Regions from separate parts of the Arthrobacter sp. TJ-217 genome, predicted to be linked through region 1. Evidence: riboswitches for the same ligand, from Rfam matches in the RefSeq annotation. Region 1 holds a riboswitch; each other region holds the start of a gene.
What was found. A riboswitch is a leader RNA that binds a small molecule or an ion and turns the genes downstream of it on or off. The one in region 1 is predicted to bind cyclic di-AMP.
Positions count from the first base shown of each region.

Region 2: linked by a shared signal. The riboswitch ahead of AC4D2R_RS06580 (C40 family peptidase) and the one ahead of AC4D2R_RS02965 (M23 family metallopeptidase) in region 1 are both predicted to bind cyclic di-AMP.
Region 3: linked by a shared signal. The riboswitch ahead of AC4D2R_RS03385 (NlpC/P60 family protein) and the one ahead of AC4D2R_RS02965 (M23 family metallopeptidase) in region 1 are both predicted to bind cyclic di-AMP.

Region 1 covers NZ_JBZCNJ010000001.1:588,578-598,111, reverse strand. Annotated here, with positions in the region: gene AC4D2R_RS02980 (FecCD family ABC transporter permease) at 1-892, shown strand, start outside; gene AC4D2R_RS02975 (ABC transporter ATP-binding protein) at 894-1,787, shown strand; gene AC4D2R_RS02970 (siderophore-interacting protein) at 1,784-2,848, shown strand; cyclic di-AMP (ydaO/yuaA leader) riboswitch at 2,969-3,178, shown strand; gene AC4D2R_RS02965 (M23 family metallopeptidase) at 3,182-3,982, shown strand; gene AC4D2R_RS02960 (diacylglycerol/lipid kinase family protein) at 4,036-4,998, opposite strand; gene AC4D2R_RS02955 (SGNH/GDSL hydrolase family protein) at 5,107-5,883, shown strand; gene AC4D2R_RS02950 (MarR family winged helix-turn-helix transcriptional regulator) at 5,880-6,374, shown strand; gene rpmB (50S ribosomal protein L28) at 6,712-6,948, shown strand; gene rpmG (50S ribosomal protein L33) at 6,948-7,115, shown strand; gene rpsN (30S ribosomal protein S14) at 7,119-7,424, shown strand; gene AC4D2R_RS02930 (HU family DNA-binding protein) at 7,699-7,977, shown strand; gene AC4D2R_RS02925 (bifunctional copper resistance protein CopD/cytochrome c oxidase assembly protein) at 8,093-9,534, shown strand, end outside.
Region 2 covers NZ_JBZCNJ010000003.1:157,415-166,948, forward strand. Annotated here, with positions in the region: gene AC4D2R_RS06570 (alpha/beta fold hydrolase) at 1-140, shown strand, start outside; gene AC4D2R_RS06575 (NAD-dependent epimerase/dehydratase family protein) at 137-1,111, shown strand; gene AC4D2R_RS06580 (C40 family peptidase) at 1,168-2,064, opposite strand; cyclic di-AMP (ydaO/yuaA leader) riboswitch at 2,068-2,245, opposite strand; gene mutM (bifunctional DNA-formamidopyrimidine glycosylase/DNA-(apurinic or apyrimidinic site) lyase) at 2,369-3,334, opposite strand; gene rnc (ribonuclease III) at 3,342-4,040, opposite strand; gene rpmF (50S ribosomal protein L32) at 4,104-4,307, opposite strand; gene AC4D2R_RS06600 (YceD family protein) at 4,310-4,876, opposite strand; gene AC4D2R_RS06605 (TOBE domain-containing protein) at 5,160-5,570, shown strand; gene modA (molybdate ABC transporter substrate-binding protein) at 5,567-6,355, shown strand; gene AC4D2R_RS06615 (ABC transporter permease) at 6,352-7,197, shown strand; gene AC4D2R_RS06620 (sulfate/molybdate ABC transporter ATP-binding protein) at 7,194-8,231, shown strand; gene AC4D2R_RS06625 (hypothetical protein) at 8,313-8,546, opposite strand; partial or broken gene coaD (pantetheine-phosphate adenylyltransferase) at 8,606-9,128, opposite strand; gene AC4D2R_RS06635 (aminotransferase class I/II-fold pyridoxal phosphate-dependent enzyme) at 9,198-9,534, shown strand, end outside.
Region 3 covers NZ_JBZCNJ010000002.1:57,492-67,025, forward strand. Annotated here, with positions in the region: gene serC (phosphoserine transaminase) at 1-305, opposite strand, end outside; gene AC4D2R_RS03375 (iron-dependent transcriptional repressor DtxR) at 552-1,247, shown strand; gene AC4D2R_RS03380 (M23 family metallopeptidase) at 1,478-2,308, shown strand; cyclic di-AMP (ydaO/yuaA leader) riboswitch at 2,417-2,583, shown strand; gene AC4D2R_RS03385 (NlpC/P60 family protein) at 2,802-3,395, shown strand; gene AC4D2R_RS03390 (NlpC/P60 family protein) at 3,441-4,265, shown strand; gene AC4D2R_RS03395 (HNH endonuclease) at 4,499-4,996, shown strand; gene mobA (molybdenum cofactor guanylyltransferase) at 4,993-5,604, shown strand; gene AC4D2R_RS03405 (DUF6457 domain-containing protein) at 5,625-5,900, shown strand; gene AC4D2R_RS03410 (molybdopterin molybdotransferase MoeA) at 5,900-7,177, shown strand; gene fdhD (formate dehydrogenase accessory sulfurtransferase FdhD) at 7,223-8,080, shown strand; gene AC4D2R_RS03420 (LLM class flavin-dependent oxidoreductase) at 8,151-9,182, shown strand; gene AC4D2R_RS03425 (amino acid ABC transporter ATP-binding protein) at 9,444-9,534, opposite strand, start outside.

The DNA.
Region 1 (9,534 bases):
TCCGGACCTGTTCCGCATCATTGGTGGGGCGGACATCCCCGGCGCAAGTTTCATTGTGAGGGAAAACAAGCTCCCCCGCGCGGTGGCCGGCCTGCTGGTCGGGGTGGGCTTCGGCGTTGCCGGAGCGCTTTTCCAGACCCTGCTGCGCAACCCGCTGGCCAGTCCCGACATCATCGGGATCAGCTACGGAGCGAGCGCCTCCGCTGTGGCGGCGATCGTGCTGTTCGGTGCCTCGGGAGTGCCGGTGTCGCTGGCGGCGCTCGTCGGAGCGCTGGCGGTTGCCGCAGCGATCTACCTGACGGCCCGACGCGGCGGCCTTGCCGGGCACCGGCTGATCCTGGTGGGCATCGGCTTTGCCGCGGTGATGCACGCACTCGTGAATTTCCTCATCACCCGCGCCGACATCCGCACCGCCGGTGAAGCCCTCGTATGGCTCAACGGGTCGCTTAATTCAAGCAACTGGAACCGTGTGGGCATCCTGAGCGCCAGCCTGTGCCTGCTGCTCCCCGCGGTCGCGGTGCTCGCCCGGAGCCTCGGGATCCTCGAGCTCGGCGACGACGCGGCGGCAGGGCTCGGAGTCAGGGTCGAATGGTCCAGGCTCGCCCTGATCTTCACCGGCGTCGGCCTCGCCGCAGTCTCAACGGCCGCGGCGGGACCTGTTGCCGCCGTTGCCTTCCTCTCCGGCCCCATTGCGCGGCGCCTGCTCGGCGGAAGGCCCTCCCTCTCGATGGCCGGGCTTGTGGGGGCGGCGCTCGTCCTGGCAGCGGACTTCGCCGCATCGAACCTCGTTCCGGGGGGATCCCTTCCTGTCGGGGTGATCACCGGAGCCCTCGGCGCGCCGGTCCTGCTGGGGCTGCTCCTATCCGTAAACCGTTCCGGCCAGGGAGGCTGACATGGCTCTATCCAATACGGTGTCCACCACTGTGTTCACCACCGCATCCCCGGCACCCAAGCCTCCGGCGCACACCCTCGCGGCCCGCTCGCTCACACTCTCCTACGACGACCGCCGAGTGGTCGAGGATCTGTCGGTAACGCTGCCGCAGGGGCAGGTCAGCGTGATCGTCGGCGCCAACGCCAGCGGCAAGTCAACCCTGCTGCGCGGGCTGGCCCGGCTGCTCAAGCCCGTCAGCGGCACCGTACTGCTCGACGGTGAGGACATCCACTCCCTGCCCACACGGGCCGTGGCGCGCACCCTCGGACTCCTGCCGCAGGCTCCGGTTTCCCCCGAGGGGATCACCGTCACCGATCTGATCGGACGCGGACGCTATCCGCACCAAGGCTGGTTCCGGCAGTGGAAGCCCGAAGACGACGCCGCTGTCGCCGCCGCGCTTGAGGCCACCGGGATCACCGAACTTGCCGACCGCCCCGTCGACGAGCTGTCCGGCGGGCAGCGGCAGAGGGTCTGGATCGCCCTTGCCCTGGCCCAGGAAACAGCAATCCTGCTCCTTGACGAGCCAACCACCTTCCTCGATGTGACACATCAGGTCGAAGTGCTCGACCTGATCACGGACCTGAACCGGAGGGCGGGGACGACCGTGGCGATGGTGCTCCACGACCTCAACCTGGCCGCCCGGTACGCCGACCACCTCATCGCCGTGAAGAACGGCCGGATCCTCGCGCAGGGCCGGCCGTCCGAAGTGGTCACGCAGCACATCGTGTCCGAGGTGTTCGGCCTGCAGTGCCAGGTGATCCCCGACCCCGTCTCCGGCACGCCCCTGGTGGTGCCGATCGGCCGCCACCATGGCGCGGCAGTGGCAGGCTCCGAACGCTTCGGTGCTGCATCATGACCGACCTGACGCACCGCCCACCGCACACCCAGCCCGCGGTTCCGGTCATGCTGGCGTTCGATGTTGAAGTCAAACGCGTCCAAAGGATCGGTGCGAACTTCAACCGCATCACCTTCGCCGGGCCAAGCCTGAAGGACTTCGGGGTCGTAGGACCCACCCACGACCTGCGGATCAAGGTGCTGATCCCGCCGGCAGACGGGAACGCGCCCGACATTGCCGCACTGATGCGGGCCGACCCGGAGGGCCGCGGTTGGTACCAGCAGTGGCTCGGCCTCGACCCGGCAGCGCGCGGTGCAATGAGGACCTACACCGTGCGCAGCTCGCGCTGCACGGCGGCGGAACCGGAAATCGACGTCGACTTCGTACTCCACTTCGACGCGGACGGCAGGGGCGGACCCGCCTCGCAGTGGGCGGCGGCCGCCGGTCCCGGCAGCAGGATATGCTTCATCGGGCCGAACGTTAACGCCGCGCGCTGCTCCACCGCCGGCGCCTACGGCGGCATCGAGTGGGCCCCGGGTCTGGCACAGCGCGTGCTGCTTGCCGGCGACGAAACCGCCGTTCCGGCCATCAGCGCGATCCTTGAAACCCTGCCCGCCGACATGGGAGGCCATGCCTTCCTTGAAGTTCCCGACGCCGCCGACATGCAGCCGATTCCCACGGCCTCGAAGGTGGCGGTCACCTGGCTGGTCCGTAACGGGCGCGAACACGGTGAACTCCTCGGAGCCGCGGTGCGCAACGCGGTTCCCCAGCCCGGGTGGGCCGCCCTCGGGGCAGCGCCGGGCGGCGCCGACGGAGGGGAAGTGGCAGCGGGCCCCGAACCCGAGGACGTCGACATCGAACAGGCCGTCCTGTGGGAGACGCCGCAGCGCCTTGAGGCCTCCGGGCATGAGAACGGCGGCGGTGACCAGCCGGCCGGAACCCGGCCCTTCTACGCCTGGATCGCGGGGGAGGCGGCAGTGGTCCGCGGCCTGCGCCGCTACCTGGTGCGCGACGTCGGCATCGATCGGAAACAGGTCGCCTTCATGGGCTACTGGCGCCTTGGCAAGGCCGAATCGGCATGATTGTGCAGCGCTTCACACAACGACACGCCGGGAGCGGTGTAACGGAATTGTAACTTTAGGCGAAACGAGTAGTATTACTCGGAGTCTGAACCAACTTTTAAGGTCCGCACGCCAAACCCTGTCAGCGGACCGCCCTCAACCTTGCATGACAGGGGCGGAGGACCCACCACCCGGCAGTCAGTGACTGCCTTGGGGTGAAGCCCTTCACTGCACTAACTGTCCGCAGTGCAACGAGCCGCAGCGCTAGCTGCCGCTGCGTTGCGCAGTGGGGCCGAGTCAACTCTTGCTCGAACCCGACAGCTAACTTCGCCGGCGTTCGAGAGAGGTACTTTCGTGACCCAGCCGGCCATGTCCGGGCGCCGCCGCGCGTCCGGAGCCGCCCCGAGCACTCTTGCAGCAACCGTGGCGTCCGACCGATCCTGCGAACTTCCCAGCCGCCGCGATCTGCGTCCGCAACCGTCGGCCCGGAGCGGCAAGGGCAACCTGACCGCGAGGATCCGCCAGGGCGGCCTCGCCGCGGGAGCACTGTTCGTTGGGGCAGGGCTCATCATGGGTGCCGTCGCCCCCTCCCAGGCAACCGCCGAATCCCCGATCAGCCAGGCAGCCGCGGCCGAACCGGCGCCCGAGGTGACCGCCGACGCCAAGGCGAAAATTGACTTCGGCCGGCAGAGCCCCGCCGCCGTCGCGGGCAAGGCCGAAGCGAAGGCCAAAGCCCTCTCCAGCAGCGTCAAGAAGGCGAAGGCCGCAGCCCTCGCAGCACCCCTCGACGACCTTTCGGTCGCCTCGACCTTCGGGTACCGGGTGAACCCGCTCGGCGGATACGCTCCCGAGCTTCACACCGGCATCGACTACGCGGGAGCGTGCGGCACCCCGGTCAAAGCAGCGGACGACGGCAAGGTCATCGACTCAAGCTGGCACCCCTACGGCGGAGGCCAGCGGATCGTCATCGACCACGGCGCCGGAATGAAGACCACCTACAACCACCTCAGCCAGCTCGGGGCCAGCATGGGGCAGAAGGTTTCCCGCGGGTCGCTGATCGGCGCAGTGGGGACCACCGGCAACTCCACAGGCTGCCACCTCCACTTCGAAGTGCTGATCAACGACGCCAAGGTCGACCCGCTTCCCTACCTGTAGGAAGCGCGGGCGCGCCGGGCATGATGCTGCCGTAGCCTGCAGCGCGTGCCGGATTACGGCAGGGGGTTGCTCAGGATCGCAGGGTCCTTGCTGCCGAAGGGCATGCGCAGCCGCAGCGCCTCGGGCATCATTTCGAAGGACATGTGCGTGGCCCGTCCCAGCGGGTCTCCGTCAAGCTGGACCTCAAGCGGTTCGTGGAGCTGCACTTCCGCGCGGCTGCACTGGAAGTACTGAAGGGACGGGTCTTTGCCCTTCCCGCGGGCAAACAGTTTCCCGGCCACGTTGAGCCAACCCAGCTTTCCCCGCGGAGCGACGGTCATGAGGTCAAGGAGGCCGTCGTCGATCTTGGCGCCCGGGAAAATCTCGAGCCCACCCATGATCTTTCCGCAGTTTCCGCCCATCACGCTGCGCAGCCGGCGCTCGAAGGGCCGGCCGCCGTCAACGGTGATCGTGGTGCGTGCCGGACGGCCCGGAAGGTTCCGGATGCCCGCGTCGACATACGCGAGCCAGCCCACGCGGTCCTTCAGGTCATCGCGCGTGTCCGACATGATGGCGGCGTCGTAACCGAGCCCGGCCATCACCAGGAACACGTGGGCCTTCTGCGCGCGGTCAACCGTGACATGGACGACGTCGATCCTCCGCTCGGTCCCGTTGAACGCCGTCTCAACGGCCTCCTCGGGGTTGTCCACGGCGATGTCGAGGTTGCGGGCCAGGAGGTTTCCGGTGCCCAGCGGCACCAGCGCCATCACCGTGTCAGTGCCCGACAGCTCCTCCGCGACGCAGCGCACGGTGCCGTCGCCGCCGGCCGCAATGACGACGTCGACCCCGGCACGCAGCGCCTCCTGTGCCTGGCCGTGGCCCGGGTCCCCCGGCGTGGTCTCCAGAATCAGCGGCTCATGCCACCCTTCCCGCGCCGAAATGCGCGCGACGATCTCCCGCACGTCCTGCCCGGTGTTCTTGATCGGGTTCAGGATGAGTGCTGCTCGCCGTCCGGGTGTGCTCGGGGTGGTGGTCATGGAGTCCTTCGGTCGAAATGCGGAAAATGGCGCGCCAAGGGGGCATCTGCGCATGAGCTTACCGCGCTGAGTCCCCGGACCGGGAGGAGGACGGGGTAGCCTGTCCGGGTGGAATTTACTCAGCGGTACGTCGCACTTGGCGATTCGTTCACTGAAGGAGTAGGGGACTGGGATCCCGGCAGCCCCAATGGGGTGCGCGGCTGGGCCGACCGCATGGCGGAGCAGCTCATCCTCGCCGACCCGGGCTGGGGGTACGCGAACCTGGCCGTGCGGGGAAAGAAAATGCAGCAGATCCTCGACGAGCAGATCGAACCGGCGCTCAGGCTGCGTCCCACGCTCGTGAGCCTCTATGCCGGAGCCAACGACCTGCTGCGCCCGCGCGTCGACATCGACCGCCTCGTTGAGGGGTACGACGCGGGGATCGCCCGGCTCGCCGACAGCGGTGCAACGGTTGTGCTGTTCACAGGTTTCGACTCGTCGGCTTCGGCCGTCTTCAGCAAGACGCGCGGCCGCACCGCCGTGTACAACGAACTCATACGGGAGGTCGCGGACCGCCGCGGTGCCGTGATCGTCGACTATTGGAGGATGCGCGAGTTCCAGAACTGGGGTTACTGGGACGTCGACCGCATGCACATGTCGACGGCCGGCCACACCCTGATGGCAATGCGGGTGCTGGAGGTCCTCGCAGCCTCGCACAGCGTCGACACGCCGGAACTCGAGGCACGGCCCGCGCTCTCGCGGCTGCGGCAGCTCCGCGCCGACGCGCAATGGGCCCGCGACCACCTCTCGCCCTGGGTGGGGCGGCGCCTGCGCGGGGTCTCCTCCGGCGACGAGCTCCGGGCAAGGTATCCCGAACTCACCCAGCCGGACTGGGTGCGACGATGACCGAACCGGATTGGCTCAGCGCCGAGGAACGCAGGGCCTGGCTTGCGCTCTACGCCGTCTCGACCCTGCTGCCCGGCGCCCTCGACGCCCACCTCTTCCGCGAGGCGCGCATCACCCTTTTTGACTACCATGTGCTGGCGATGCTCTCCGAGGCGCAACGGACCACCCTTCCCATGAGTGAACTTGCCGACCGGTCAACGGCCTCGCTGTCCCGCCTCAGCCACGTGGTCAAGAAGCTCGAGCAGCGCGGGTGGGTCATCCGCAACCCTTCGGCGAAGGACGGGAGGGTGACGACCGCCGCCCTCACCGCGGAGGGACTGAAAACGGTGAAGCAGCTGGCCGTCGCCCACGTGGGGCAGGTGCGCAGCCTCGTCTTCAACCCGCTCGATGACCGCGATGTCGCGGACCTAGAGCGGGTCGGGCGGAAGATCCTCGGCAGCCTCAAGCACGATTCCTGGATTCTCCAGGAAGGGACTCCCGGCGAGCGGTAGGCGCGGCCCGTTGCCTGCGCCGTCGCGGAAGAATCCCTTCCAGCCCGGTTTGGCTCAGCGGCGGACGACCCGTAGTATGGTATGGCGTTTGGTTGAGCTGGATCCCGCATGCCGGGGTCGGCCCAGCTACCCGTAACTACCTGGAATTAAGGTCGGCGCAGGGCTTCGGGCCCGCACGCCGACCTCAACTTCACCGTCTTCCCCGCGGCGAGGCGCCTCGGCAGGTTCTCACCCTGCCAGGTCCACCTCCGGAAAGCTGCAGTAATAACGGTGTCATTACTGGTGGCGGGACGCTTTACAAGTGATTTCGTCACGATCATCTAACTGGAGGAGAGTTATGGCAGCCCACTGCCAAGTGACCGGAGCCGAGCCTGGCTTTGGACACAGCATTTCGCACTCGCACCGCCGCACGAAGCGACGGTTCGACCCGAACATTCAGAAGAAGCGCTACTGGGTTCCGTCCCTGCGCCGCAACGTCACGCTGCAGGTTTCGGCCCGCGGCATCAAGACCATCGATGTGCGTGGCATTGACGCCGTCGTGGCCGAGATCCAGGCGAGGGGAGTGAAGCTCTAGTGGCAAAGGACAAGGACGTACGTCCCATCATTAAGCTGAAGTCCACTGCGGGCACCGGGTACACCTACGTGACCCGGAAGAACCGTCGTAACGATCCTGACCGCATGGTCCTGATGAAGTACGACCCCAAGATCCGCAAGCACGTCGAATTCCGAGAGGAGCGCTAAACAATGGCCAAGAAGTCAAAAATTGCTCGCAATGAGCAGCGCAAGGTTATTGTTGAGCGCTACGCTGCGAAGCGCCTCGAGCTCAAGAAGACCCTGGTCGACGAAAACGCTACCGACGACGCCCGCGAAGCGGCGCGCCTCGGCCTGCAGAAGCTGCCGCGCAACGCGTCGCCGGTCCGCCTCCGCAACCGCGACCAGATCGATGGGCGCCCCCGCGGCACCCTCCAGAAGTTTGGCATCTCCCGTGTCCGGTTCCGCGACATGGCACACCGCGGCGAGCTGCCCGGCGTGACCAAGTCCAGCTGGTAACCCACGACGGTTGAGGAAAGCCGGCGGCCTACGGGCCGCCGGCTTTTCTTATGCCCCTGGGCCCCGGGCCCCCTTCAGCGCGCGGCCGGCAGCGGCCCGCCGGAGGGCGAAATACCCGCCCAATCGCGGGAATTGCCCAAAAACAGAGCAAAATACGCTCATATCGAGCCCAAATTTGATGTTCCGTTCGCCCAAGCTGGTAAGTTCTCGGACAGAGGCTTTTCGAATATCCCGAAAGCTCGATGTACTAACACATGTCCAGGAGGACCGAAAATTGGCTAAAAACCGTAGTGAACTCGTTGCCGAGGTAGCCGCCAAGGCTGATACCAGCCAGGCTGCAGTGAACAGCGTCCTCGACGCTCTGTTCGATGTCTTCGCGGAGTCCGTTGCCAAGGACGAAAAGATCAGCATCCCGGGCTGGCTGGCTGTTGAGCGCACGAGCCGCGCCGCCCGCACCGGACGCAACCCCCAGACCGGCGAGACCATCCAGATCGCTGCCGGCCACGGTGTCAAGCTGACCGCGGGTTCGAAGCTGAAGGCTTCCGCCAAGTAACACAGGTGAACTCCACCGCAGAATTTAGGACCGCTGCCGAGAACCGGCAGCGGTCCTTTGCGTTTAATACGCATCGAATTGGCCCTTGTTCTACCGCGGGTAGACAATAGGAGGCGTGTCAACAACCGCGAAGGACCCCCGGCCCGCAGCCGGTGCCACCCGCAATCATGCGCAGGCGGTGCCTCCGGCCCTGCTCGCGGCCGGTGCCGCCGTCGTCCTTGCCGGGCTCCTGGCCGCCCTGCTCTTCTCAGGCGCCGCGGCTCCGCGCCAGTTGGGTGATCCCGGGGCCCTGACCCGGTGGGGGCTTCCCGCCGCCAAGACGCTCAACAACCTCGGTGCTGCCGGCACCATCGGCGCGCTCATCTTCTCAATCGTCATCCTTCCGCGGACCACCGGCGGGGGCCGGCGCCCGCGTGCGAAAGACACCCAGGCGGAGCATCCAGCCCTCACGCGGGCCCTGACGCTCGCCTCGGTGTCGGCAATTTCGTGGACCCTCGGCGCCCTGGGGGTCATGGTCCTCTCGTACTCCGACGCCGCCGGCGTGCCCGTGAGTTCCGACCAGGCGTACACCACCGGACTCGCCGAATTCCTGACGGACTTTGGCACCGGCAGGGCCTGGCTGGTGACCTCGACCGTCGCGGCCGTCCTCGCAACCCTCACCTTCGGTGTGCGCTCCCTCAACGGCCTCGGCGCAATGGCGGTACTCGCCCTCCTCAACCTCCTGCCCATGGCCCTCGTCGGCCACGCTGCGAGCGGCGACGACCACAACGCAGCGGTCAACTCGATCGCGCTCCACCTGGTGGGAGTCTGCCTGTGGGTGGGCGGGATCCTCGTCCTCGCGGTCGTCGGAGGACGCCTCGGTGACCAAACCCTGCCCGTCCTCAAACGGTTCTCGGCACTTGCCGGGTTCGCGTTCGCGCTAGTTTTCCTCTCCGGCATCGTCAATGCCAGCCTGCGGATCTCCGACCTGGCGCAGCTGAGCTCCCAGTGGGGGCTGCTCGTCACCCTCAAGGCCGTGGCAACCCTCGTGCTCGGCGGAGTGGGCTGGATGCACCGCCAGTGGGTCATTCCGCAGCTCGGCGGCCCCGGCGTCGCCAAGGAGGCGCGGCTCAGCGCACGGCGGGTCCTGTGGCAGCTGATCGCCGTTGAGCTGCTGATCATGGCCGCCGTCTCGGGAATCGCCGGCGCGCTCGGCCGCACGGCACCCCCGCGCGCGGAGGAACTCGCCCCGAACGCTTCCCCCGCGCGTATACTCACCGGCTACGACCTTCCGCCGGCACCCACGCTGTCCAGCTGGTTCACCGAGTGGCGGCCGGACTGGCTGTGGATCGCCGTCGCCGTGACCCTCGGTGCCGCCTACCTACTCGGGGTGCGCAACCTGCGCCGCCGGGGGGACTCCTGGGCCCTGCCGCGCCTTTTGAGCTGGCTCATCGGGCTGGTGCTGCTGACCTACTTCACCTCGGGCGGCCCGGCCGTCTACGGCGTGGTGCTCTTCAGCGCCCACATGGTCGACCACATGGCCCTCACCATGGTGGTGCCGCTGTTCCTCGTGATCGG
Region 2 (9,534 bases), on a different contig from region 1:
CGGCGGGCACGCAGGTCGCGGCCGTGCTGACGGTGCCGTCGCTGCCCGTGGACATCCGCCACAACTCCAAGCTCGACCGCTCACGGCTGGCCCGCTGGGCCGCCAAAACGCTCGCCGGCGGCCGCGTCACCCGCCCATGAGGGTTCTCGTGACCGGCGCGAGCGGCCTCCTTGGCGGCGCCGTCGCCGTGCTGCTGCGGGCACAGGGGCACACGGTGCGCAGCTTCCAGCGCCGCCCCGCGGGACTTGAGGGCATTGAGGACCTGCTCGGCTCGGTAACCGACCCGGCGGCGGCGGAGCGGGCCGTGCGCGGAACGGATGCGGTGATCCACCTCGCCGCCAAGGTCTCCTTCGCCGGGAAGCCATCCGAGTTCGAGGAGATCAACGTCCAGGGCACCCGCATTGTCCTTGAAGCGGCCCGGCGGGCCGGCGTACGGGACTTCGTGTTCGTCTCCTCACCCTCGGTCGCGCACACCGGAACCTCCCTCATGGGCATCGGTACAACCCCTGCGACGCCGGAGCGGGTGCGGGGCGATTACGCCCGTACCAAAGCGCGGGCGGAGCTCCTCGCGCTCCAAGGCTCGGGGCCGGACCTCCGGGTTGCCGCGGTGCGCCCTCACGTCGTATGGGGTCCCGGCGACACGCAGCTCGTGGAACGGGTGCTCGAACGCGCCCGCGCCCACCGGCTCCCCCGGCTCGACGCCGGGATGGCGATGATCGACACAACCTATGTCGACAACGCCGCCGCCGCGATCGTTGCCGCACTGCACCGCATCGAGCACGTCGAGGGCGAAGCCGTCGTCGTCACGAACGGCGAACCGAGGCCGATCGGGGAGCTGATCGCCGGAATCTGCACCGCCGGTGGAGTGAGCCCTCCCCGCTGGCACGTGCCCGGCTCCCTGGCGCGTACCGCCGGGTCGGCCGTGGAGCGGCTGTGGCAGGGAGCCGGCTGGACCTCCGAGCCGCCGATGACCCGCTTCCTCGCCGAGCAGCTCTCGACCGCCCACTGGTTCGACCAGCGGCGGACCCGGAAGCTGCTGGACTGGACGCCGGCCGTATCCATCGATCAGGGCCTTGAAAGGCTCGCCGGCTACTACAGCCGGTCCAGATAAGACACAAAGAAGGCCGGCGCCCAGGGGCACCGGCCTTCTTGCTTCATTCCGTGCGCTTAGCGGGTGTAGTACCCGTCAACCTGCATGGCGCTCACGTCGTGGACGAGGGTGCCCTGCGAGGGGTTGAGGGCGCTGATCATCTTGCCGCCGCCGAGGTAGATGCCAACGTGGCCTCCACCGTTCTGGCTGACCAGGTCACCGGGCTGCGGGTTGCTGGTCGGCTTCAGGGCAGCGAACTGGGCCCAGGTGGTGCGGGGCAGGTCGATGCCGTGCTGGGCGTAGACCCACTGGACAAAGCTGGAGCAGTCCCAGGTACCGAACCCGGTGCCGCCGTACACGTAGCCTGCGCCGACGCCCTGCATGGCCGTGGCGACGATGCCGCTCTTGGCTGCAACGCCGATGGGCTGGATGTTCGCGCTCTGGCTGCTGATGCCCATCTGGCCGGCAGTGGTGACTGCGGCGGTCTGGATCGGCGCAGCCTGCTGTGCCGGAGCTGCAGGCTGGGCCGGAGCGGCCGGAGCCGGTGCCGCTGCGACACCTTCACCGGAGATCACAACGGACTGTCCCGGGTAGATAACCGATGACCAGCTGAGGCCGTTCGCTGCGAAGATCGCATCGAGGCTGACGCCGTAGTTGGCCGCAATGAGGCCGAGGGTGTCACCGGCGCGGACAGTGTGGGTCACTGAGCCGCCGTTGGCAGGAGCCGGTGCGGGGGCGGGAGCCGGAGCTGCCTGCTGGACGGGTGCCGGTGCGGCCTGGGCCGACAGGTTGACCTCGCCTGCGGCGCTTGCCGGAAGCGCGGCGCCAAGCATGATGCCCGATGCAGCGACGACAACGGCTGCGGGGCGACCCGCGACACTGGCGCCAGCGGATACTGCACGTGATGCTGTCTTAAGGGGATTCGAGCGGACCGGGGTTGCACGGTGGCGCGCGATTGAACGATTCTTCGACATGATGTTGCCTCTCCCGATGCCTGCGGAGTTAGCTGTCGGGTTCGGATGGGACACCCGGACACACGAAGTTGGACATCTCCCCAGCAGATGTCCGTCATGCGTCTTAACCCCAAGGACCTTTCAAGAAAGGTCCGCTATCGGTTCCCCCGCCCCTGTCGGAAATGTTAAGCGAACGGTCCTTCAGTCACCGACAGGGTTAGGCAGTCTGACGAAGGGCGCCGATGCCGAGTGGCCCGGCGCAGACTCAAGGCTACCTGCGAGATATCGGATTGTCACATTTGGATCACAGCCCGGTAAACGTTGACTAACGACGCGGCCTCTGCGGGGCTTTTTGACAACGCGGGCAGGTGTAGGAAGAGCGATTCATGAAGGCATCGCGCCGGATCAGGGAGGCCACCCCCTCCGCCGCGCAGCGCCTGCAGGGCTGCCCGCCCCGTCCGTAGGCGTTGAGTGAGCGGACGAAGTAACCCGACTCCCCGTTGACGTTGACGTAGAGGGAATCGAAGCTTGTGCCCCCGGCATCGAGGGCCCGCAGGAGCACATCCCGCACCGCCTCCACGAGCCGAAGCGTGTCTGGCCTGCGCATTGTCTCGGTGGGGCGCGCGAAGTGGAGGCGGGCTGCCCACAGGGCTTCGTCGGCGTAGATGTTCCCGATTCCCGAGATGAGCCCCTGGTCGAGCAGCGCCCGCTTGAGGCCCACCCGCCGCTTCCGAAGCCGCTCGTGGAAGGCGTCGAATGAAAAGGCTGGATCGAGCGGATCGCGGGCGATGTGAGAAGCCTCACGGGGAATCAGGGCGAGATTAATCTCACTCGTTCCGCCAATGTGTCCGTCCTGGGTGGGCTCGAGGTCGGTGAGGAACATCCCACCGAAGATCCGTTGATCCACAAAGCGCAGTTCCGAGGGCAGCGGCGCACCCAGACCGTCGACGGCGGACGAAAGCTCGAGCCGGACCTTCAGGTGTTTTTCGGACGGTACCCACGGTTCCTGCATCAGGATCTGGCCGCTCATCCCGAGGTGCGCCATGAGCGCCACGTCGGGTGTCTTGTCCTCGGGTGCGTCGGCGGGGAGCAGCGGCATCCACAGGAACTTCCCCCGGCGGACGACGTCGACAATGCGTGCGCCGGTCAGATTCCCGGCGAAGTCCTCGGGCCCCAATGGGTGGCGGCGCAGGGAACGGGGGTCGAGGACCTCCACACGCTCCACGGAGCGACCAAGGGCCCAGCGGGCCAGACCCCGCCGGACGACTTCAACTTCCGGGAGTTCGGGCAAACTGTGCCTAGCGCCCTTCGACCGGTGCGGTGTCGCCGAGGATCTTCCAGGAAGCGGCGGCTGCTGCCTGCTCTGCTTCCTTCTTTGAGTGGCCTGTTCCGGTTCCGTAGGGGGTGCCCCCGATGACGAGCAGCGCCTCGAAGGAGCGCGCGTGGTCGGGCCCGGTGCCCGTGACCTGGTAGTCGATCAGCCCCAGGCGCCGTGCCGCGGCGGTCTCCTGGATGCGGGTCTTCCAGTCGGTGCCTTCCCCGAGCGCATCGGAGTCCTTGAGCAGCGGTCCGATCAGGCGCATCACCAGGGCCTGTGCCGTCTCTATGCCGTGGCTAAGGTAGGCGGCGCCGATGACGGCCTCCATGGTGTCGGCAAGGATCGAGGATTTGTCGCGTCCGTTGGTCAGCTTCTCCCCCTGACCGAGCAGGATGTGCTGGCCAAGGTTCAAGCCGCGCGCGACGCCGGCAAGGGCGCGGGTACTCACCACGGCGGAGCGGCGCTTGGCCAGATCGCCCTCGGAGAGTTCCGGGTTGTCCCGGTAGAGGGCATCGGTCACCGACAGCCCGAGCACCGAATCCCCAAGGAATTCGAGACGCTCGTTGGTGGGGATTCCTCCCTGCTCATAGGCATAGGAGCGGTGCGTGAGTGCAAGACGAAGCGTCTCGGCGTCGATTTCGACGCCGAGACGCTTCGCGAGTTCTTCGATGGGAGGCACGTCTACCTGCGCTTCCGCAGCGACTCGATAAAGCCCTGATGCGGGCCGGTCGCAGCGACCATGTTAGACGTCGGCTACCTTGCGGCCCTTGTACTCAAGGAACAGCGGGGTGCCGGCGGAGTCGGTTACTACCTTTGCCTGGTGGGCAAGGCTGTAGGTGACGCGGCCGTTCTCAACGGTCTTCACCAGTTTGGGGGCAGTTGCCTTCCACTGGGACCGGCGTGCGCGTGTATTGGCGCGGGACATTTTCCGCTTGGGAACAGCCACGACTAACTCTCTTCTCTCTCGTCTGACTCTGTACGTGGTGCCGCATCATTCTCAGCGACAGTGCCGGCCAGCCCTGCAAGGGCGGACCAGCGAGGATCCAAAATTTCGTGATGATGGTCCGGGTCGTCATTAAGGCGCGCTCCGCATTCGGAACACAGGCCCTTGCAGTCCTCCCGGCACACCGGCTGGAACGGCAGCGATGTAACAACTGCGTCCCTCAGCACTGGTTCAAGATCGATCGCATCGCTCTCAACCCGGTGCAGCTCTTCTTCATCTTCAGCGTCGAGCGACTCGGAGTCGCCGTAGTAGAAGAGTTCCTGAATCTCCACATCACTTGTGTATCGGATGGGAGTCAGGCAGCGGCCGCATTCGCCCGTTACCTCGACGTCCGCGGTGCCCGATACCAGAATTCCCTCATGAACCGCTTCAAGCCGCAGGTCCAGTTCCATTGTGGAACCTTCCTGCACGCCGATCAGCGCCACGCCGAAATCCTTGGGTGCGGGTACATGTTCTTCGATTGTCCGCATGCTTCCCGGGCTGCGCCCGAGGTCTTTGACACTAAAGATCAAAGGCGAACTGAGATCGCTTTTAATGGTGACTCCTGTAGAACATATGACCGACATATCATCCTAGCCTGACATGCTCCCTCAGCCCAAAACGCGTACTCTCCGGCCCAGCCCCACCCATCCCGCACCGGCCGGCGGTCGACCGGCTCGAATAGCCATGGGCGGCTTCGGAGGCACGGGCGCCACTTCTTGCCCGTCACCGCCTCCTCCCGAGGATACGGCACGGCCCCGAAATAGATGCCCCACCGCCTTACCTCGCCTGATCTGAGGGAGTAATGTCCTTTCCATGCCGCATATACGGATACGCGACGCAGCGAACTACCTCGGCGTGAGCGATGACACCGTCCGCCGCTGGGTCGAGGACGGAACCCTCCAGGCCCGCCGGTCCGGGTCGGGAATCCTGGAGGTCGACGGTGTGGAGCTTGCCGCGCTAGCGCGGAAACGGGCCGTGGTGCTCGGCGACCCCTCCCAGGGGGGAAGCTCCGCGCGCAACCGGTTCGTCGGCCTGGTCACGAAGGTGACCGCAGACACCGTCATGGCCCAGGTCGAACTGCAGTGCGGGCCGCACCGCGTTGTGTCCCTGATGAGCTCCGAAGCAGTCCGGGAACTGGGCATTGAACCGGGGAGCGTCGCAGTGGCCGTCGTGAAGGCAACCGCAGTCATCGTCGAAACTCCGCTGGGGCAGCGGCGGCCGTGACAGCCCGCAGACTGCGCCGCGGCGTCCTTGCCGCCGGACTCGTGGCGGCCCTGGCGTCCGGGGGCTGCGCCGCCGGCCCGGAGCCATCAGGAAATGGTGAGCGGAGCCCGGTGAACGTCTTCGCCGCGGCATCGCTGCGCGCAGTGTTCGAGCAGGTGGCGGCCAACTACGAAGAGAACAATCCCCGGGCTGACGTGGTCCTCAATTTCGCCGGTTCGTCCGATCTCGCAACCCAAATCACGGCCGGGGCACCGGCCGACGTCTTTGCTGCGGCCGATACGGCGGTCATGCAGCGCCTCGTTGACGAAGGGCTGATCGACGGGCCGCCCTCCAACTTCGCCGGCAACACCCTGACCATCGCTGTTCCGCCCGGAAACCCGAAGAGAATCACCAGTTTCGCGGACCTCGCGCGTCCCGCGGTGAAGGTGGTGGCATGCGCCCCCCAGGTGCCGTGCGGCACCGCTGCTCAAAAGGTGCAGCAGCAGCAGGGAGTGCCGCTCTCGCCCGTCAGCGAGGAGTCCTCGGTCACTGATGTCCTCGGCAAGGTCGTCTCCGGTGAGGCAGACGCCGGCCTGGTCTATGTGACCGATGTGGCCACGGCCGGAACGAAGGTCGAGGAGGTGAAGCTGGCCGACTCCGCAGCGGGGAGGACCACCTACCCGATTGCGGCGGTGCGCGGCGGAAACACCGAAGACGCGCGCCGCTTCATTGCCGCCGTCCTGAGCCCGTCAGGTGACCGGCTGCTTCGCGAGGCGGGCTTCCGGCCGCCGGAGGAATCCGGATGAGGGCTCGCGGCTTCAGCCGCAGCTACCGGGACGGCAGCGCTCCTCCCCCGGCCCGCACCCGGGCCCCGGGCGTCCCAGGATGGGTCTTCGCCGTAGCCGGACTCGGCGCACTGTTCATCCTCCTTCCCCTCGCCGCGATGCTGCTGCAGGTCGACTGGAGCCGGTTCATCCCCCTGGTGACCTCGGAATCCTCTCGGGCCGCCCTGGTGCTCAGCGCAAAGACTTCGGCTGCGGCGACCGTCCTCTGCGTGGTCGTTGGAACCCCCATGGCCCTGGTGCTCGCGCGGAGCACGTTTCCGGGCCAGAAGATCCTCCGGTCGCTGGTCCTGCTCCCGCTTGTGCTGCCCCCGGTGGTGGGCGGCATCGCCCTCCTTTACGTCTTCGGGCGCCAGGGGCTGCTGGGCGGGACGTTCGGGGCACTCGGGATCGACATCGCCTTCTCAACCACCGCCGTTATCCTTGCCCAGACCTTTGTCGCACTGCCTTTTCTGGTGCTCAGCCTCGAGGGGGCGCTGCGCAGCGCAGGCGGCCGGTATGAGGCAGTGGCCGCGACGCTGGGAGCCTCGCCCTCAACGATCCTGCGCAGGGTGAGCCTGCCCCTCGTCCTGCCCGGCCTGCTCTCGGGCGCGGTCCTCTCCTTCGCCCGTGCGCTTGGCGAATTCGGCGCGACCCTGACATTCGCAGGCAGCCTGCAGGGGGTCACCCGCACCCTCCCTCTCGAAATCTACCTGCAGCGCGAAACCGATCCTGACGCGGCCGTTGCGCTGTCGCTCGTGCTTGTCGTCGTTGCGGGAATCGTCGTGTCACTGGTCCACCGGTCCGCTGCGGCAGGCCGGCAGTGAGTTTTACCTTCTCCGCCTCTGTTGCCGCACGGAGCTTCGACGTACGGTTCTCAATTGAGGACGGTGAGACCCTTGCCCTCCTGGGTGCCAACGGTGCGGGCAAGTCCACGCTCCTTGCCGTCGCAGCGGGACTCCTGCGCCCCGACGCCGGCCGGGCGGAACTGAACGGGCTTACCCTCTTTGACGGCCACTTCTTCCGGGCGCCGCACAAACGTGGGATCTGCCTGCTGTCCCAGGACGCACTGCTTTTCCCTCACATGAGCGTGCTCGACAATGTTGCGTTCGGCCCGCGGAGCGCCGGGGCATCGAGGGGGGCGGCACGGGAGCGGGCCCTGCACTGGCTGGGCGAAGCCGAAGCGCTCGACCTCGCAGAGGGACGGCCGGCGGAACTGTCTGGCGGCCAGGCCCAGCGCGTCGCCGTAGCACGGGCCCTTGCCGCCGAACCCGAACTGCTGCTTCTCGATGAGCCGTTCGCCTCGGTGGATGCCGCCGTCACCCCCGCCCTGCGGAGGATGCTCCGCCGGGTCCTCACGGGACGCAAGGCAATCATCGCAACGCACAATGTCCTCGACGCGCTGATGCTCGCCGACACCCTGGCCGTGCTGGAGAAGGGCCGGGTCGCCGAGGCAGGCGATGTCCGGGCGGTGCTCGAGCGTCCGCGCAGCGCATTCGCGGCGGGGCTTGCAGGCCTGAACTTCGTTTCGGGCCAGAGCACAGGTCCGGGACTTCGAGGCCAGGACGGCGTCGCGATCGAAGCGGGTGCGGAGCCCCTCCTGCGGCCAGGGTCACCGGCAGCCGCGGTGTTCAGCCCGCGGTCCGTTTCGGTTTTCCTTGCGCCACCGGCGGGCAGCCCGCGCAATGTCCTCCCGGTCACCGTGACCGACCTCGAACCCCGGGGCAGCTTCGTCATCGTGCATGCCGGGCACCTGAGCGCGGAGGTGAGCGCGGCGGCGGCAGCCGAACTGGACCTCGGGCCGGGCTCGCCTGCCTGGTTCGTTGTGAAGGCGGCCGCAGTCAGCCTTTACCCGCTCTAGCCCCCGCTGCCCGGACGGACCCGCGCGGCCGCGCATACTCAGCGCGTTGGGTGCCCTTGGTGCGGGGGACCGGGGAGCAGGTCAGACCGCCGACTTCTCCCCGGCGCCGGATTCCTCGCCTTCGCGGCGGTCGAGTTCCTCGGTGAGTTCTTCGTGGCGGGCGTCGGTTTCCGGGTCCGGCTCGCCCTCTTCGACATATTCCTTGTCGAGCTGGCGGTGCACCTTGCTGTTGAGGACCTCGACTTCTTCGTCCTGGAGCGTTTCCAGTTCCTCAGGGAAATCCTCATCAGGCGAAATCCGGGTCCGATCTCCCACAGCGTGAACTCTCTTTCTTGTGAAAAAAGCAGGCAAACGTGAAGACCCGATCATACGCACTAAAGGAGCCGGCGACATTCAGTACCCTTAGCACCGGCGGTGCTAGGCGGACTCCTGTTGACGCAGGCGCCGGAGCACCGCTTTGGGGACGAAAGGAGAGATGTCACCGCCGAGCGCTGCAACTTCCTTGAGCAGCGTGGAGGACAGATGGATGTAGCTGCTCTCGGCGGGAAGGAAAACGGTTTCGACGCCGGCAAGCTGGCGGTTCATCGTCGCCATGGGGAGCTCGTAGTCGAGGTCGTGGCTCGACCGCAGGCCTTTGACAATGACGTTTGCGCCATGGCTGCGGCAGAACTCGGCGAGCAGCCCGTTGCCCAATGGGAGCACAGAAACGCCCCGCAGGTAGGTGAGGGTTTCCCTGGCGATTTCAAGCCGTTCCTCGAGGTCGAAGCGGTACTTCTTTGAGTAGTTCGTTGAAACGGCAACGATGACCTCGTCGAAAAGGCTTGCGGCCCGGGCAATCACCTCCACATGCCCGTTGTGGATTGGGTCGAAGGATCCGGGGCAGACGGCACGGCGCATTCCTCTAAACTACCCACCTGTGAGGGTTGATGCGGGAAGGCACTCCACGCAGCGGTGATACTTGAAGTTATGACCTCCTTCCGCACCGCCCAGGGGCCGGGCCCCAAGAGCCAACCCGAGGCCTGGGAGCGTACCGCCCGCGGCGCCAATATCCTCGGGCCGGGCGGCGAGCTGGGCATTACGATCTTCGAGGAGATTACGGGCCTGGCTGCCCGCGAAGGTGCGATCAACCTCGGCCAGGGGTTCCCGGATGAGGACGGGCCCGCCGCGATCCTCGAGGCCGCGCGCGCGGCAATCGCCTCCGGCGCGAACCAGTATGCGCCGGGAAAGGGAGTGCCTGCCCTCCGCGAAGCGATCGCCGCCCACCAGCAACGGTTCTACGGTCTCGAACCCGATCCCGAAACGG
Region 3 (9,534 bases), on a different contig from region 1:
GAAAGGTGCTGGGCCCGGGAATCGACAAGCCCGAACGCTGCGGCATCCCAGAACGCCGTCGAACCTCCCACTCCGAGAACAACCTCATACCCCTCGGGCATGCCGAAAAAGGTGGAGAGCCCTTCGCGGACCTCACCGACGAGGTTCTTCACCGGCTTCTGCCTGTGCGAGGTGCCAAGGATCGACGGGTTGGCGGCCGTGAGGGCACTGAGCTGTTCGGAGCGCACCTTCGACGGGCCGGCGCCGAAGCGGCCGTCCCGGGGCAGCAGGTGGGTGGGAATTCTTAGGTCCGAAAGCTCGCTCACTGGTCCTCCGTGCAAATGTGGGGTGGGTGGGGCAACGGGCCCAATTCTGCCCCAGCGGAGGTGTGCCGGGATATTTATGAAGTGCAGCACGCCGCACGGGCGGCGCCGACGCACGATTGCCGGGGCCGAAGGCGGATGGGTTAACCTGAGGGGGCGTAGGGACCCGGCCCGGTCCGGACGTGCTGCACGCAGCACGCAGTGCCCTTACCCGCCCCGCACTGTGCCGCACCTAGGAGCCGAACCCTCATGACGGACCTCATCGATACCACCGAGATGTACCTGCGGACCATCCTTGAGCTTGAGGAAGAGAACATCGTCGCACTGCGGGCCCGGATCGCTGAGCGGCTCCGCCACTCCGGGCCCACCGTGTCCCAGACGATCGGGCGCATGGAACGGGACGGGCTCGTTGTGGTCTCCGGCGACCGCCATCTCGAACTCACCGAGCTCGGCCGGCGCCGCGCCACGGGAGTGATGCGCAAGCACCGCCTTGCCGAACGCCTGCTCAGCGACGTTATCGGCCTTGACTGGGCCTACGTCCATGAAGAGGCGTGCCGGTGGGAACACGTGATGAGCGAACGCGTCGAGCGGCGCCTCTACGAACTGCTCGGGCAGCCATCGCAGTCGCCCTACGGCAACCCGATTCCGGGCCTCGAAGCGATTGGCGGAGTGCCTTCAGAGTTGCTCACCGACGGCGTCACGACCCTCCTCGCGGCGATGGAGGACTACCGGCCGGGCACTTCGGTGACCCTCCTGCGCCTTGCGGAGCCGATCCAGGTCGATCCCGAGCTGCTGTCCCAGCTCGCCGAAGGCGGACTCCGCCCGGGCGCGTCGCTCAACCTGGAGTCGGTGGGCGGCTACGTCTCAGTACGCGTTCCGGGCGTCGACGGGGCCCTTGAACTGCCTCCGGAAGTCGCTTCCCACGTTTTCGTCTCCGTCGCCTAAGGCGCCGGACCGGCCCCGGCGCGGGCTGCTTCGTGGGGAAACAGGGCCGCTACGCCCTGAACACAGTTGATAACAACGTGGTCACTTTGCGTCAACGCTCCGAGACTGCCAGACTGACCCTCGATACCTCGCCGTGATCTTCCTTGGAGTGCGCCGCAGCCATGTTCCTGCGGATTTCCTTTCGCTCCCGCAGATCCGTTGCGCAGCTCCGTAGGAAGGGAACGTATTTGTTGAAGCAGGAAGTGTCAGGACGCCGCCGGGCGGGGGTTCCGGTTGTCTCTGAGCGCCCGAGGGATGCGCACCGGGCCGAGCGCCGCAGCCGCGGAACGCGGCCCCCGGCGGCCGCTCCGCGCCCGCGCGATGCGCACCGCACCGAGCGCCGGCGCCGGGCAGCGGGGTATCGCGAGGACCTTTCCTTTTCGGGACTGAGCCAGAAGGTCGCGATGGCTGCCGCCGTGTCGGGCATCGCCCTGACCGTCGCGTGGCCCACGACAGCGGCGGTGCCGGCTTCCGCAACCGCTGAGGCGGCCCCGGCGGGCGCCGAAGTGCATGTTCCAGCCTCGGCACGCGTCGACTTCGACCGCGCCGCGCTCAGCACCACCCTCGGCGCCGATGCGCGGCTCGATGCGGTCATGACCGCCTCGGCCGGATCAGCGACCCCAGCGGCGGCCAAAGGCGCGCTGACGGGCCCCCTTGACGCCCTCGTCCAAACCTCCGGATTCGGCTTCCGCCCAAGTCCGATGACAGGGCTGGGGGAACTCCACAGGGGCCAGGACTTCAGTGCGGCGTGCGGCGCCCGGGTATATTCCGCTGCCGCAGGTACCGTGACCTTCGCCGGATGGCACCCCTACGGGGGAGGAAACCGGATCGTTGTGGACCACGGCAACGGCCTGGAAACCACCTACAACCACCTCTCGGTGATCGAGGTGTCCGAAGGCCAGCAGGTGCGGCGCGGCGAACGCGTCGGACAGAGCGGATCAACCGGCGCTTCAACGGGCTGCCACCTCCACTTTGAGGTGATGATCGAGGGCCAGGTCGTCGACCCTCTGGGCTGGCTGTAACACACCCTCGACCCTTCCGTGACCGTAATGTGACAATCTGCGTGATCTAGGGTACGTTCTACTCGTGCCAGATCGTCATAGGTCTGGCGCCCTCAAGCAAATCGCCTAGCTCTGCCATTGCCTGAGGTCCGTCCGCACATTCGCATGGCAGAGGCGGGGGAACCAATTTTTGGGTTTCGCAAGAAATCCTTGGGGTTAAGTCGCTGACTCGTCAGCGGCCGGGTGACTCCCATCCGAATCCGACAGCTCACCTCGCAGGCATTGGGAGAGGCAATTTCACGTGTCCAATAATTCTCTGGGTCGCCACCGCGCGGCCCACGTGTCAGCGAGCCCGCTCACAGTTCTTTCTCAGGCCGTTTCCTCGAATGCAGGAACTGTAGGCCGCCAGGCCGCCGTCCTTGTCGCAGCCTCAGGCCTCGTCTTCACCGCAGGCCTTCCCGCGAACGCAGCGCCCGCCGCAGAGCGCGAAGTGCAGTCAACCTCATCGTTGAGTGTGACTGCCCCCGCAGCCTCGAAGGTCAGCGCCGCAGCCACGGCCGCCGTCTCCTTTGAGCGCGAAGCCGTGAACGTCACCCCCGCCGTCGTCGTTGAGGCACCGGTCGAAGCGCCGGCCGTCGAGGCTCCCGCCGCACCGGCTCCAGCCGCAGAGGTCGTTGTTGCCGCAGCTCCTGCCGCAAAAGCTCCTGCCGCCCCCGCAGTCCAGGCCGCCGCAGTCCAGGCCGCCGCAGTCACCCCGGCTCCTGCCGCTCCCGCTCCCGCTCCCGCCGCGAAGCCGTCCTCGGGAATCGCAGGCGCCCTCGTCGGCTCCGCCTACTCCCAGATCGGCGTTGCCCAGGACTGCACCGCCATGGTCGAGAAGGCACTGCGCTCGGTTGGAAAGTCCGTCGGCGACCTCGCTCCGGGCCAGTTCTTGCAGTACGGCGACGTCGTCGGATCCCCGCAGGCCGGTGACCTCGTGATCACCGCGGGCCACGTGGCAATCTACGTCGGCAACGGCCAGGTCATCAGCGGTGGCCTCAACGGCCTGAACACCGGTCTTCACTCCCTCTCGGATCTTCCCGGCGCAAGCTTCGTCCGCGTCCGCTAAACCCCCCACTTTCACACTCCCCCTCTCACACTCCGGAGAACCCCTATGTCTTCTCGCGCCCCGATCGCCCGCCACCGTGCCGAAGTCCAGCACACCGCACCCCTTGCAGCCCTTGCCAAAGCCGTCACCGAGAACGCCGGCGGCATGGGACGGCAGGCCGCAGTCATCGCTGCTGCCTCCGGCCTGGTCCTGACCACCGGCGTCGCCGCCAACGCCGCGGACCTGCAGCCCGAGCGTGAATCCTTCGCCTCGACGCTCAAGGTCGACGCCAGCCCCGCCGTCGTCGTCGCCGACGCCAACGCCAAGGTCGCCTTCAACCGCACCCCGGTCAAGGCCGTCGCCAAGCCCGTCACCGTCGAGGTGACCGTTGCCGCGGAGCCATCGGCCCCGGCAGCACCGGCAGTACAGGCCACTCCGGCCGTGCAGGCAGCTCCGGCAGCCGTGCAGGCCGCTCCCGCCGTCGTGAAGGCTCCCGCCGCACCGAAGGCGCAGGCAGCTCCGGCCGCTCCGGCCGTCAAGGTTACTCCCGCAGCATCCTCCGGCAAGGCCGCAACCATCGCCGCGGCGGCCAAGGCCCAGCTCGGCGTGAATCAGGACTGCACCCGGCTCGTGAGCAACTCCCTCGCCGCAGCCGGCATCAACTTCCACGGCTGGCCGGCAGGCTACCTGTCCCTGGGCCGCACCGTCAGCGCCGGTGAAGCAGTTCCGGGCGACCTCATCTACTACGCCGACGGCGGCATGGGCCTGGCCCACATCGCTGTGTACATCGGCGGCGGCCAGGCTGTCCACGGCGGCTTCAACGGCAACTCGACCGTCATCGCCCCGGCGCAGCTCGGCTCCGGCCCCGTGTTCATCCGCGTGGGCGGCTGACACCCAGCGCCTGGCGGTTCTTCGAACCAACAGCTGAAGAAAGGAACCGGCAGCGGTGCTGCCGGTTCCTTTCTCTTAAAGTGCCGCCCCTGCCTCCGCGCCACAACTTCGCTCTTTCTATTCGCCCCGGCGCGCAGGTCGGCTACCCTAGGCATTGTTAATCCGAAGAACTTATCCCGAGCATCCGGGGTGGCAGCCGGTAGCGGGGACATAGTCCGCAAAGAGGCATGCGCATGCGCACTCTCGTTCTGAATGCAGGATATGAACCGCTGGCGGTTGTTACATTCCGCCGGGCGCTGGTGCTTGTGCTGACAGGCAAAGCGAGCGTCGTTGCCGAGGATGAGGATCCGGTTGTCGGGCCTTCCGAAATTCTCGGACGCCCGTCGGTGATCCTGCTGAACCGGTATGTGAAGATCCCGTACCGTCAGGAAACGGCAGCGACCCGGCGCGGGGTGCTGCGCCGGGACAACCACCTCTGCGCTTACTGCGGGAAGACCGCTACGACAATCGACCACGTCTTTCCCCGCTCCCGCGGCGGGACCGACACCTGGGAGAACATGGTTGCATGCTGCCTGCGGTGCAACAACGCCAAGGGGGACAAGACGCTGGGCAGCCTCGGCTGGAGCCTTCGCGTTGTGCCGCGGCCCCCGCGCGGGCCGTTGTGGCAGCTCCGCGAACTCGAGAAGCCGGCGCCGCAGTGGAACGAGTTCCTCACCGAAAGGGCAGCTTGAGCGACCCAGCGCCACTTCCGTACGACGCAGTCATCCTCGCCGGCGGGCGGTCCTCCCGGTTGGGCGGAACCGCCAAGGCAGGCCTCACCATCGGCGGCCGGACGCTCCTTGAGAGAACCCGCGCCGCTGTACCGGATGCCCTGCTGACCGTCATCGTGGGGCCGGTGGACCCCGTTCCGGAGGCGGGGGTGATCGTCACCCGGGAAAGCCCGCCCTTTGCCGGGCCTGCGGCAGCCCTCTGCGCCGGACTCGCAAGCCTTGCTGCCGGGCCCGACCGGGACCTTCCCGCGTGGACCTTCGTCCTCGCCTGCGACATGCCCCGGTGCGATGTTGCCGCCGAGGTACTGCTCGGTGCCGCAGCGGAGGACTCCTCGGCTTCTGTTGTCGCGCTTGACCGGGACCGGGTCCAACTGCTTGCCGGGCTGTACCGCAGGGAGGAGCTCTTCGAGGCTGCGGCTGAGGCGCTGGCTGCGGGAGGCGCGCAGAATCTTTCGATGCGCGCCCTCCTTGCTAGGGTGAAGATTAGACCGGTCCCGGTTCCGCCGGGCACGACGTCGGACGTCGACACCTGGGCTGACGCCCGGATTCTCGGTGTTGACGTCCGCTAACCAACCCGTGGAGGGTACTCATGGACGAGCGCGAAATACTTCTTCAGCAATGGAGCGAGAAGCTGCTTTCGGCTTTTGAACTTGGGGATTCCAAGGTCGACGTCAACGCCATCCTGGCACTTGCGGGAAACGCCGCCGCTGCAGTGGTGCGCCCCGCAGCGCCGCTGACCACCTTCGTGGCCGGCTACGCCGCCGGGCTCGCTGCAGGCAGCGGGCAGGCTGAAGAAGCCGTGGCGATGCGCTCGGCGATCGAGCACGCGTCGCGGGTCTGCGACGAGGCGGGGGCTGAACACTGATGGGCGACGTTATTGACGGCGGACGGGACATGAGCTGGGAGAAGGCGCGGGAAGCTGCCTACAATGCCGGGCAGCCGATGCCGTTCCAGACGGTGCCGCTGGCGGATGCGCTCGGCCAGACCCTCGCCGAGCCGGTCGAATCCCTCCTCGACATACCCCATTACGCATCTTCGGCAATGGACGGCTGGGCTGTCAGCGGCCCTCCGCCCTGGACCTTCGTCACGCCCAAGCCGGCCGAGGACTCCGGGCGGTGGCACCCGTCCCCACACACCGATTCGGGCACCATCACCCTTGAGCCGGGGCAGGCAACCTTCATCCTCACCGGCGGAGTGGTTCCCCACAACGCGACCGGCATCCTCCGGACCGAGCACGGGGAAATCCGTGAAAATGTGCTCACCAGGAACGACCTCGCGAGGCATGATGAGCCGGTTCAGGGTGAACACATCCGCCCTGCGGGGGAGGAGGCGGCACGCGGCACCATCGCGATCCCGGCCGGCGTCGTGCTCAATCCCGCCCAGATCGCCCTTGCCGCTGTATGCGGCCACGACACGCTGGCGGTCCTGAGGGCGCCGCGGGTTTCGTTGCTCATGACCGGTGACGAAGTCATTGAGGCGGGGCTTCCCCAGCCGGGCCAGGTCCGCGACACGTTCGGACCCCAGCTGCCCGCGCTCGTGGCGATGCTCGGCGGGCATGTCGACGTCGCGGGGAGGGCCAAGGATGACCTCGACGACGTCGTCAACGCCATCAGTGCGGAGGCGACCGACGAGTTTTCCCTGGCCCGGGCGTCGGGGGACGTGCTGATCACTACGGGCGGGACGGGCAGTTCCTCCGCGGACCACATCCGCCGGGCGTTGGCGGTGCTCGGAGCCGAGATGATCATCGACGGCGTCGCGATGCGTCCCGGGCACCCGACGCTGCTCGCCCGCCTGCCGGACGGCCGGTTCCTGGTGGGCCTGCCGGGCAACCCCCTCGCGGCGATGATGGCGATGTTCACGGTTGCTGGGCCCCTGCTCGCCGGTCTGCGCGGAGCTCCCATGCCGGGATTGCATCGGGTCCTCAGCGGAGGGTACTTCGAGCCGTTGAGGGGCAGGAGCAGGCTCGTGCCCTACCGGATCGAGGCCGGCCGTGCGGTGCCGAGCCAGCACCAGCGTTCGGGCATGCTCCGCGGGCTCGCCTCGGCCGACGGCGTGATGGTCGTCCCGGCCGAAGGGTGCGACATCGACCAGCCGCTTCCCGCGCTGACGGTGCCCTGGCATTCGGTCCCGCAGGCCAACTGACTTCCCGCACGACTGACTTCCCGCGCAACTGAGAGGAGCAAGCACATGAGCAGCCGAGTCACCCAACGACGCCGCATCACCAAGTTCCGGCTCGGTTCCGATGTTCCGGGTGGATCAACCCGGCGCGAAGACGTCCTTGCCGGGGAAGAACCGCTTGAAATCCGGCTGGGGGGCAGGCCGTTCACCGTGACGATGCGGACCCCCGGAGACGACTTCGACCTCGTCGCAGGATTTCTCGTCTCCGAAGGGGTGGTGTGGGAGCCGGGACAGCTGCCAAGCCAGCGCTACTGCGCCGGAGTGGACGACAACGGGCAGCAGACCTTCAACGTTGTGGAAGCCCAGCTCCGGCCGGGAGTGGTGCTGCCGGAGACTGCGCTCGAACGGCACGTCTACACCTCGAGCTCCTGCGGGATCTGCGGGACCGCCTCGATCGATGCCGTCCGCAAGTCGTCCCGCTTCGACCTGCGCGAGGACAGCGCCCCAGTTGACGCCGCCGTCCTCGCCGGCCTGCCCGACCGCCTTCGGCAGAGCCAGAAGCTGTTCGACCGCACGGGCGGCGTCCATGCGGCGGGCCTGTTCACAAGCGACGGCGAGCTGCTGTGCCTGCGCGAGGATGTGGGCCGTCACAATGCCGTCGACAAGGTTGTGGGATGGGCGCTGCGCGAGGGCATGCTTCCCCTTGCCGGGACGATCCTCCAGGTCTCGGGCAGGGCATCGTTCGAACTCGTCCAGAAAGCGCAGCTCGCGGGCATCCCGATCCTTGCGGCGGTCAGCGCCCCCTCCTCCCTCGCCGCCGACCTTGCCGACGATGCCGGCCTCACCCTCGTCGGGTTCAGCCGCGGCACGTCGTTCAACTGCTACTCGCATCCGGAACGGATCCGCCCCGAAACACCCGCGGAATAGCGCCCGTATGGGCGGGTCCGCGCATTCCCTTGAGCGTGGACCCTGAACTAAAGACGATTGGGCCAGCGCAATGGAACTAGGCATTTTCAGCTTCGGAGACCTCCACCCCGACCCCGTCACGGGTCAGCGGGTCTCACCCGAGCAGCGCATGGCCGACCTGCTCGAACGGGCGCGCCTCGCCGACGACGTCGGGCTCTCCTACTTCGGGATCGGCGAGCACCACCGGCCGGACTACGCGGTCTCATCGGTGGTGCCCGTCCTCGCAGCGGCGGCCGCGCAGACCCGGAACATCCATATCGGTTCGGCGGTGACGGTGCTGAGCACCGAGGACCCGGTGCGTGTCTACCAGCAGTTCGCAACCCTCGACCTGATCTCAAGGGGCAGGGCGGAACTGACCGCCGGCCGGGGCTCCTTCATTGAGTCGTACCCCCTCTTCGGAGCCGCGCTCGAGGATTACGACGCGCTCTACGAAGAGAAGATCGACCTGCTGCTGCGCCTTGACGCGGAGGAACGCATCACGTGGAAGGGCCGTTTTCGGCCCCCGCTCGACAACGCGCAGATTCTGCCCCGGCCGACCTCTGGCTCACTCGACATCTGGATCGCCTCGGGCGGAACGCGGCAGTCGACGCTGCGCGCGGCTGCCCTCGGCCGGCCGGTGATCTACGCGATGCTCGGCGGGACCGTGCGCAACTTCGAGGAGCACGCCGAGCTGTACCGGAAGTCGGCCGCTGAGGCGGGGCACGACCCCGGTGCCCTGCGGGTGGGCGTCAGCAGCGTGGGGCTGGTGCTGCGCGAAAAGGCGAACGAAGTGTTCCGGCCGTACTGGATGGATTCGATGGTCCGGATTTCGGGCGAGCGGGGCTTCCCGAAGCCGAGCGGGGTCACCTACAACATGCAGTCGGCCCGGTCCGGAGCCGTTTTCGTCGGGACTCCGGAGCAGGTTGCACAGAAGATCGTTCTCACCTGGACCTTCATGCAGCACGACCGCCACATCTTCCAGTTCGACTTCTCCTCCGTCCCGCAGGCCCAGGTCCTTGAGTCGATCGAACTGCTGGGCACTGAAGTGCTGCCGCTGGTTCAGAAGGAACTCGGCGTCGCCTGAGGCTGCTCCTCCATCCCGCCGAGTTCGCAGGTCACCACCCTTTGGGAGCCCGAAAGCGTGGTGAACTGCAGTTTCGGCGGGAGTGGCGGCGGACAAGCGGTCTAACGCCGCTTCCCCTTCCCATCGAGTTCGCAAGTCACCACCCTTTGGGAGCCCGAGAGCGTGGTGAGCTGCAGTTTCGGCGGACGGTGACCGGCGAAGAGGGAGCACGACGGGCGGGAAGAGGGACGACGACGGCGTGCGGGGAGGGGCGGCCGACGGCTAGAAGGGGTGGAGCAGGCGCTGGACGAACCTTCGCGTACGTTCGTGCACGGGAGCCCGCAGCACCTGATCGGGGTGGCCGCGTTCAACG